Regions from separate parts of the Pseudoduganella aquatica genome, predicted to be linked through region 2. Evidence: predicted binding sites of a transcription regulator. Region 2 holds the regulator's gene; each other region holds the start of a gene.
What was found. The regulator sigma-54, encoded in region 2, starts transcription at its own class of promoters, with help from an activator protein. The targets are predictions, from matches to a motif close to TGGCANGNAANCTGCTTT.
Positions count from the first base shown of each region.

Region 1 (3,243 bases), 2.0 Mb from region 2:
CAAAGTCATCCCCCTGCGCGGCCGCTGAGGCCGCCAGCCGGGCCGCACTGCCCTGTGGCGCTGCCACGCTGCGCGTCAGCGCCGTCAGTAAGGGCACCTCGCCCATGCGCACCGACAGCAACGCGCGCCGCACCACCTGGGCCAGCTGGCGCACATTGCCCGGCCAGTCGTAGCAGGCGCAATCGCTCACCAGCGCAAACGGGAATTCCTCAGCCGCCGCGCCGCCTTCGGCCAGGAAATGCAGGATCAGCACGCCGATGTCCTCGCGCCGCTCGCGCAGCGGAGTCATGGGGATGACATAGCTTTCCAGGCGCCGCAGCAGCGCGTGATTGAAGGCGCCGCCGTACAAATCCTGGTCGGTGGCGGCGATCAGGCGCGCGCTGCTGTGGCGGTCGCCCGCCGCGCCCACCGGGCGGTAGTCGCCGCTTTCCAGCACGCGCAGCAGCATGGGCTGCACCACGGCCGGGGTGTTGCCGATTTCGTCCAGGAACAGGGTGGCGCCGTCGGCCTCGCCGAACAGGCCCACGCGCACGGTCTGGGCGCCGGTGTATGCGCCCTTGGCGGCGCCGAACAGCTCCACCGCCGCCAGCGATTCGTTCAAGGTCGCCATGTTCACCGCCACCAGCGGCGCGGCCGCGCGCGGCCCCATGGCGTGGATGGCGCGCGCCGCCACTTCCTTGCCGCTGCCGGTTTCGCCCAGCAGCAGCACCGGCATATTGGTCTGCGCCGCCGCGCGCACCTGCTCGCGCATCATGATGGCGGCGCTGCCCACGCCCAGCAGGCCCTTCACGGGATTGTTGCGCGGCAGCGAGGTGGCCCAGTGCAGGCACAGCAGCACGGCGCGGCCCAGGCCCAGCACGGCGCCCTCGGCCACGCGCTCGGCGCCCAGCTGCTGCGCGCCGCCGACTTCCTCGCCGTCCAGCTCAACGATCATGCGGCTGTCCGGCGGGGTAATGGCCACGCCGCCGTCCGGCGTGCGCGCAATGCGCAGCGGCTGACGCGAAATGCCGCCGTAGCCCAGCGGCAGCCTGTCCTTGCCGGGACGGCTGAACATGGGCATGAAACGGCCCAGCTCGATCACGCCGTCGCCGCTGCCGTCCAGGTACTGCTCGCCGATCCGCGCCGGGTCGGGATGCCACAGCACCGTCAGCGCCAGCACCGGCCCGCCCGTCACTTCTGCGTCGCGCAGCGGGGAGGTCAGCGTGTAATCGGAATCGTTCAAGCCTGCAACCAAAGTCTTCTCCTAGTGTAAATGACAATGTAAAGCCCGCCGGTTGACATGTCAATTAACGGAATGAAAGGGTTGCAATATGAAAATCAGGTCAGTTTGTCCATATTGCGTGCAGGCATGGGGTTTGCTATTGACATCCAGTAATGATGAATTGCAGGAGCAGCAACATGAAAACACGCACCGAACTGACCGATCTCCCACTGAACAGCACCTATCAGGACGGCCTGTGTACCGAGCTTGCCATCATCGGCGCCGGCGCTGCCGGATTGTACAGTGCGTGGCGCATGGTGGCCGATGGCGCCTTGCCCGGCTCCCAGGTGCAGCTGTTTGAAATGGACGACCGCATCGGCGGCCGCCTGGAATCCGTCACCCTGCCGGGCATGGACGTGGTGGGCGAGCTGGGCGGCATGCGCTATATGGCGTCGCAAAGCATCATCGCCACGCTGGTCGAGCAGGTGTTCAGCCACACGCTGCAAAGCGTGCCCTTCCCCATGGGCGACAACGCGCACCTGTTCGCCTTCCTGCGCAAGCAGTACCTGCGCGCGGACGCCTGGCAGCGCGCCCAGGCGCGTGGCGACCGCCAGCTCACCCGCTACATGCTGACCGAAGGCGACATCGGCTACAGCGCGGACCAGCTGTTCAACAAGGTGGTGTACGAGGTGCTGACCGCAGACCCGTGGTTCAACGCGCGCTACGCGGACAAAGTGAAGCACTTCGGCGCCTACGACTACACCTTCCTGCTGAGCGCGGAGGACTGGAGCCGCATCAAGCCTCAGCTGCGCTACTGCTTCGCCGGCCCCTACCAGGATGCGCTGGTGAGCGAGCTGGGCTTCTGGAACATGCTGAAGGACCGCGTGGGCCAGGAGGGCTACAACTTCCTGGCCGACGCCGGCGGCTACTACTCCAACACCATCAACTGGAACGCAGCCGAAGCGCTGCCCTATATGGTGGGCGACTTTTCCAACGCCGGCACGGCCTACAAGACCATCGCCGGCGGCTACGACGGCATCGCCTACGCGCTGGCGGACGCCTATCTGGCCGAGCCGGGCGCCTGCATCTGGCGCGAAAACCAGCTGCTGGGCTTCACCCGCTCCAGCAAGCCGGGCTACCGCTACACCCTGCACTTCCTGAACCGCCCAGGCCGCGCGCCGTGGGCGGTGCACGCCAACAGCGTGGTGCTGGCCCTGCCGCGCCGCGCGCTGGAACTGCTGGCGCAGGACAGCTTCTTCTTCCGCAACGACGAGTTGCAGCGCAATCTGGCCGCCGTCATCCCCGAGCCGTCCTACAAGATACTGATGGGCTTCGAGCAGCCCTGGTGGCAGCAAAGCTTTGGCGCGCAGGCCGGCCATTCCATCACCGACCTGCCCCTGCGCCAGTGCTACTACTTCGGCACCGACCCGTCCAACAGCCACTCGCTGCTGCTGGGCAGCTACAACGACATGCGCGCCACGCCGTTCTGGCAGGTGCTGGCGCGCCATCCCGAGCGCTTCCAGCCGCGCGCCACGGCGCTGGTGTCGCCGGCCCAGCTGCAAGGCCTGCAGGAGGTGCAGGCGCCGCAGCGCATGGTGAACGAGGTGATGAAGGAGTTGCGCGAGCTGCACGGCAGCGGCGTGAGCATTCCGCAGCCCTACGTCACCTGGTTCAAGGACTGGTCGGCCGATCCTTACGGCGGCGGCTACCACGCCTGGCAGCCGGGCTACGCAGTGGACCGCGTGATGCCCTTCATGCGCAAGCCCGACCGCGCCGAGGCGATCCACATCGTGGGCGAGGCCTATTCGGACCAGCAGGGCTGGGTGGAAGGCGCGTTCTGCACGGCCGAGCGCATGCTGGAGGAGCATTTCGGCCTGCGCCGCCCGCAATGGCTGGACCCGGCCTACCACCTGGGCTACTAGGATGCGCATGCAACCGGCCTATCAGGTTGAACTGGACCCAGGGCTTCTGGAACTGCGCGTGCAGCTGCACATTGCCGGGCTCACGCCGCGCGAGACCACGCTGCTGGCCCCGGGCCTGGC
Region 1 is NZ_CP086370.1:2,997,776-3,001,018, reverse strand. It holds gene KT882_RS13360 (sigma-54-dependent transcriptional regulator) at 1-1,222, opposite strand, end outside; gene KT882_RS13355 (flavin monoamine oxidase family protein) at 1,399-3,123, shown strand; gene KT882_RS13350 (M61 family metallopeptidase) at 3,131-3,243, shown strand, end outside.
Region 1: a site for sigma-54 is predicted at 1,345-1,362, ahead of KT882_RS13355 (flavin monoamine oxidase family protein). Genes of this name have one in related genera too.

Region 2 (3,243 bases):
CGGTGAAGAAGTCCTCCAGCAGCGCGCTGCCTCCCTGCGGCGTGGCGTTCCCCACTTCATGGAAGAAGCGGATGTCGCCGCCGGCGCAAAAGGCCTTCTCGCTGCTGCTGCGGATGACGACGGCGGCCACGGCGCTGTCGTCGCGCCAGGCCAGCAGGGCGGCGGTCAGCGCGCGCACCATGTCGAGGGAGAGGGAGTTGAGCGCCTTGGGGCGGTCGAGGGTGATGATGCCGGCGCCGTTGGCAACCTGGGTGATGACGTGCTCGCTCATGGCTGATTGTCTCTATGATTGTTAGACAGCCATTTTAGCGCGGGCGCAAAAAAGGGCGCCAGATGCGCCCTTTGTTGGGAGTGCCGGTGACCGTCTTATGCGGTGGCGGCTGGCTCGTAGGTGTCCGGGAGATGCTTGATGGCGTCGTGGCCATGCTCCTGCACTTTGGCCTTGTACTTCATGACTTGGCGGTCCAGTTTGTCGATCAGCGTATCGATGGCAGCATACAGGTCTTGCGACAGGCTTTCCACGTACACAGTCTTGCCGGACATGCGCAGGTTGATCTCGGCTTTTTGCCTTTTGTCTTTCTCGGTGAGGTTATCTACAGTCAGGATGACAGCAATATCAATAACTTGATCGAAATGGCGCTTTACCCGTTCCAGCTTGTTCTGCACGTATTCACGGATGGCGGGGGTCACTTCGAGATGATGTCCACTGATGGTGAGATTCATACACACTCCTAAAGATAAGGGCTCATGCGCTATCGAATGTTATTTGAGCGCAGGGGAACCCAAGTAAAACTACAAAGCTTTACGCAGACTTACCGGAGGGATTTTCAAGGCTTCGCGATATTTGGCAACAGTCCGTCGCGCAATTACCATGCCCTGTTCTCCCAGCATGTCCGCAATCTTACTGTCGGATAAAGGATTTTTCGGGTCTTCTGCTCCTGTCAGTTGCACTATCAGCGCCCGTATCGCCGTCGAGGATGCTTCTCCTCCTGCTTCGGTGGCGACGTGGCTGCCAAAGAAATATTTCAACTCAAACATCCCATGCGGAGTCAGCATGTATTTCTGAGTTGTTACCCGAGAAATAGTGCTCTCGTGTAGTCCCAGTGTATCAGCAATTTCACGCAACACAAGGGGTCTCATGGCAACCGCGCCATGGCTGAAAAAGTTCTTTTGTCTTTCTACTATCGCTTGCGCCACGCGCAGTATCGTGTCGAAACGCTGGCGCATATTCTTGATCAGCCACTTGGCTTCCTGCAGCTGCGCGCCCATGGCCGACTCGCCTTTTCCCTGCTTGAGCATGTTGGCGTACAGCGCGTTCACGCGCAGGCGCGGCATCACGTCGTTGTTCAAGGAGACCTGCCAGCCATTGCGCGCCTTCTTCACGATCACGTCCGGCACCACGTAGTCGGACACGTCGGAAGCGAACTCGGCGCCCGGGTGCGGGTTGCACTGGCGGATCACCGCTTGCGCTTCGCGCAGGTCCTCGTCGTCGCAATCGAGGGCTTTTTTCAGCTTGTTGAATTCGCGCTGCGCGAACCAGGCCAGGTGCTTTTCCACGATGCAGATGGCCATGCGTCGCGTGACCAGCGGCACGCCGGGCATGCGCTTGATCTGCAGCGCCAGGCACTCGGAGGCGCTGCGCGCGCCCACGCCGATGGGGTCGAAACTTTGCAGCAGGGTCAGCGCCGTTTGCAGCTCCTCCAGCTCCACGTCCGCCTCTTCCGGCAGGCGCGCATGGATCTCTTCCAGCGGCTCTTCCAGGTAGCCGTTCTCGTCCAGCGCGTCGATGATCAGCTCCATCAGCACGCGGTCGCGCGGCTGCTGCACGGTCACGCGCATCTGCTCCATCAGGTGCTCGCGCAAGGTGCAGTGGCTCGCTTCGAGCTGCGGGCGCGAGTCCTCGTCGTCCGGCGCCTTGCTGCGGCCGGCGTCGCTCCAGTCGGTGTCGGCCTCGGCGCCGCTGGCGCTGTCGCCACCGGCGCCGTCGAAGGGGTCGCCCTCGCCGGCCGGCGCGCTGTCCTGCGCCGGCGCGCCCACGTCGGCCGGCGACGCGTCGGCGCCGTCGGACTGGGTCTGGTTGATGGCGCCGTCGCCGAGCAGGCGCAGCGAGCGGTCCAGCGGATCATCCAGGCGCTCCAGCAGCGGGTTCTCGCCCAGCAGCTGTTCCAGTTCCTGGTGCAGCTCCAGCGTGGACAGCTGCAGCAATCGGATCGACTGCTGCAGTTGCGGCGTCAGCGCCAGGTGCTGAGAGGTGCGGAGTTGCAGTGACTGTTTCATGGGCTGGTTCAGGAATTACATGCGGAAGTGTTCGCCCAGGTAGACGCGCCGCACCGATTCATCGGCGATGATGTCGTCCGGACGGCCGGACGCCAGCACGCTGCCCTGGTTAATGATGTAGGCGCGGTCGCAAATGCCCAGCGTCTCGCGCACGTTATGGTCGGTGATCAGCACGCCGATGCCGCGCTCCTTGAGGAAGCGCACGATGCGCTGGATCTCGATCACGGCGATCGGATCGACGCCCGCGAATGGCTCGTCCAGCAGCACGAAGCGCGGGTTGGTGGCCAGCGCGCGCGCAATCTCCACCCGGCGGCGCTCGCCGCCCGACAGCGACAGCGCGGCGTTCTCGCGCAGCTTCTCGATCTGCAGGTCGGCCAGCAGGCGGTCCAGGCGCTCATTGATCTCCTGCTTGGTCAGCGCCTTGCCGTTGACCTTCTGGATCTCCAGCACGGCGCGGATATTCTCCTCCACCGTCAGCTTGCGGAACACCGAAGCCTCCTGCGGCAGGTAGGACAGGCCCAGGGTGGCGCGCTGGTGGATGGGCATGCTCGACACGTCCACGCCGGCGATGTCGATGCTGCCCGCGTCGGACGGCACCAGGCCCACGATCATGTAGAAGGAGGTGGTCTTGCCGGCGCCGTTAGGCCCCAGCAGGCCCACCACTTCGCCGCATTCCACCTGCAGCGACACGTCGTGCACCACCTGGCGCTTGCCGTAGGACTTCTGCAGTCCGCGCACCACCAGGGTGCTGGTGCAGCTTTGCATTGCTTCAGCCATGGTTATTTCCCCGCTGGCGGTTGCTGGACCGGCGCCGCCGGCGCAGCAGGAGCGGCCGGGGCAGCCGGCTTGGGCGTGGACGGCTGGATCACCATGGTGCCGCGGCCGCCGCCGGTCTTGCCTTCGCCGCTGGCGGTATTGCGCACGCTGAACTGCTCGCGCCGGCTGTCGTAGGAGATGAACTCGCCC
Region 2 is NZ_CP086370.1:1,001,690-1,004,932, reverse strand. It holds gene KT882_RS04455 (enoyl-CoA hydratase/isomerase family protein) at 1-271, opposite strand, end outside; gene hpf (ribosome hibernation-promoting factor, HPF/YfiA family) at 367-723, opposite strand; gene KT882_RS04445 (RNA polymerase factor sigma-54) at 793-2,277, opposite strand; gene lptB (LPS export ABC transporter ATP-binding protein) at 2,293-3,054, opposite strand; gene lptA (lipopolysaccharide transport periplasmic protein LptA) at 3,057-3,243, opposite strand, start outside.

Region 3 (3,243 bases), 340 kb from region 2:
TCGGCCTGGATGCAGGAGCGGCCGCACGCGCTGTTGCCGCGCCTGTCCTGGCAGCAGAATCCGGCGCGCGGCCTGACGCGCGCGCTCACGCGCGCCAGGTCCTGAACTAGTCGGCGCTGATCTTGATCTTTTTGCTGGTGTGGTTGCGGAAGCTGTGCACCACCATGTAAGGCGCGGTCGGCACCTCCAGGCCGGCCAGTACGTCGTGCATCATGGACAAGCCCATCGAGCCGACCGTGAAGCTGCCGACCGAAATCTGCGAGGCAGGGCAGGGCCGGCCGTCTTCCATGATGGTCAGCGCGCGCGCGACCTGCTCCACCACCTGCGCATCGAGGTGCACGCCGATGCGCCCCATGATCTTGCCGAACACGTTGGAATAGCTGACGTCGCCCTCCGCCGTGGCGCTCGCCACGTCCTTTTGGATGATGTCGGCCAGCGACTCCGGCGCGTCCGGCGGGAAGTACAGCACCCCGCCCCCCGGGCCGATGGATAGCGCGGTGAAGATGTGCTTGCCCATCGCCTTGGCGGTGGCGTGCAGGTGCAGGATCGCTTCCAGGTCGAGGAAGTCGATGGTGTCGAAGATGAAGTCTGCTTTGGCCACCAAGTCGGCCACATTGTCCTTGTCCAGATTGGCCTGGATGGTTTCCACCTGGGCGGTCGGGTTGATGCGCAGAATCTGCTTCTTCAGCGCTTCCACCTTGGGACGCCCGATGTCCTCGAAATCGAAGAACTGGCGGTTCAGGTTGTGCATGTCCACGGTGTCGCCATCCACCAGCACGAAGTGCTGGAAGCCCATGCGCGTGGCCGCCACCGGCAGCGCGCTGCCCAGGCCTGCCCCGACCACCACCACCCGCGTGTTGCGGATCTTGGCCTGGGTGGCCTTGTTGATATAGCCATCATTGCGCATGACGAAGCGGTCATAGTCGAATTCTGTAGTCATAGCAAAACCTTAGCAAGTGTGGAGGAGAAGGTGGCGCCCGCAGGCGGCCGGTGCGGCTGAATTAATTCCAGATTGGCAAGACTATAGTAGCGCAAACTGCCGCCGCTGCACAGGAGGCCGCTTGTCGGAATATTTTACAACCGGGACCGCTTTGCTGCGGGAAATCGACCGTTCGCGCCCACGGAGGAGCCCAAAACAGCGCCGGAATGTGCCAGCCCCGCCTTTGCGCCGCACGTACTAACCACACGGCAACAATTGTCACACAAGCTGTCGAGATTCTTTACAGCTTAGGTAAAAATGGCCAAAGTTTATGGCGGTCAGCAAAGCCCGCATGTCCAGCCGTTGCAGGAGGAACGGGGTAATCCGCCCCATTTTCCCGCGCCTGGCACACCGCTTGCTTAATAGGGATGTGACGCTAACACTGACAGCGCCCTCAACATACTGGAGATCGAACATGAAACTCAAAAAATTGCTGGCAGCAACCTCCCTGGGTCTGGCAGCGTTCAGCGCATCCGCCACGCCGCTGGATGCCCTGGTCGGCAACCTGAACATCAAACTGGTTGGTCTGACCACCGAAACCAACACGCAAGCCGGCACCAATGAAAGCACCTGGGGCCTGGGTGCGATTACCCAGATCCAGGGCACGGGCGGCGCGAGCTGGTCGGCCGGCCTGTCGGACGGCAGCTACCTGTACTATATGATCTACGGTATCGCCGACCAAAACATCGTGCAGAACGGTTCGAACTTCGACATCTACAATATCGGCGCCAGCGGCGGCGTGGCCGACAACAAGATCCATCTGGACATCTACCGCACCAACACCCCGATCGCCGCGCTGGATTCGAACTTCGACGCCGCCCCCTCCGGCCGCACCGGCTACGCCATGCACTCGCTGCTGAGCAGCCTGGGCCCGGCTTACCTGACCGTGACCTTCGGCACCGGCAAGCAGCTGGTAGACGTGGCCAACTCGTGCACCGGCTTGGAGCCGTATGTATGCGACGCCAGCGCCGACGAAACCCAGGCCACGCTGGTCCAGCAAGTGACCAACACCAACCTGCCAGCTGACGGTAAAGGCTCCTTCTTCGCCGATGTGACTGGCGGCACCAGTGCCACGCAGTGGAACACCAACGGCCTGTTCGGCCACGATTTCGACGGCAAGTTCACGCTGAGCACCAACGGCGCCTCGCAGGGCTCCGGCACTTGCACCGACGTAGAGGTCACCACCGGCGTGTGCTTCACCGGCCTGATCAACGATCCGATCCGCGCAAACAAGATTCCAGAACCTGGCACCTTGGCCATCTTCGGCCTGGGCCTGGCCGGCCTGGCTGGTCTGCGCCGCCGCCGTCAGGCTTGATACAGCAGTTCAGCGATCAGCCGCCTGGCGCCAGCCAGGCGGTTTTTTTTCGTCTCAAGGTTTGCGCAGCGCACCGCTTGCGGCGGAGCCGGCCGGATAGGGATGGACGGCGTGCTTGTACAGGCGCGCCAGCCGTTTCACGTATTCCTGCGTTTCCGCATACGGCGGCACGCCCTTGTACTGGTCGACCGCCTTCTCGCCGGCGTTGTAGGCCGCCGCCACCAGCTGCACGTCGCCGCGGAAGTAGGCCAGCAGCCAGCGCAGATAGGCCAGGCCGCCGCGGATGTTCTGTTCCGGATCGAAGGCGTCCTTGACGCGGAAGCGCTCGGCCGTTTCCGGTATCAGCTGCATCAATCCCTGCGCGTTCTTGGGTGAGACGGCGCGCGCGTTGAAACCGGACTCGATGGCGATGATGGCCATCGCCAGCCGGGGATCGACGTCGAACTGCGGCGCCAGCACCTCCACCAGCGCGCCGATCTGCTTGCTGGCGGCATGGGTGTAGAGCACGCGCGGTTCGGGCGGCATGGCGACCAGGGGCGTGTCCGGCAGCAGGCAGGCGGGCAGCGGCGTGCCTGGCGCGGTATTGGTCATGTGCAGCATGGCCTGCGCCTGCGGATGGCCTTGCGCGGCGGCCAGCGCGAACAGCTGGGATGCCGCGCCGTCGTCGCGCGGCGCGCCGCGCCCGTTGGCCAGCATCCAGCCCAGCGCGTACTGCGCTTGCGCGTCGCCCAGGCGGGCGGCGCGGCAATACAGGGCCAGCGCCTGCGGCAGGTCGCGCGGCACGCCTTCGCCATGCTCGAGGCGCGCGGCGGCGGCCAGCAGTTCGGCGGCCGGCTCGGCCGCCAGCGCCGCCAGCTGGGCCGACAGCAGCGCCGCCAGCGCGCCTGCGCGCGCGGCCCTGGTATGCCGGAAAATGGATCGCTGCATGCTGCACCTTTGCGCTGCCCGA
Region 3 is NZ_CP086370.1:661,712-664,954, forward strand. It holds gene KT882_RS02905 (PEP-CTERM/exosortase system-associated acyltransferase) at 1-105, shown strand, start outside; gene KT882_RS02910 (ThiF family adenylyltransferase) at 107-940, opposite strand; gene KT882_RS02915 (PEP-CTERM sorting domain-containing protein) at 1,395-2,294, shown strand; gene KT882_RS02920 (lytic transglycosylase domain-containing protein) at 2,349-3,221, opposite strand.
Region 3: a site for sigma-54 is predicted at 1,324-1,341, ahead of KT882_RS02915 (PEP-CTERM sorting domain-containing protein). Genes of this name have one in related genera too.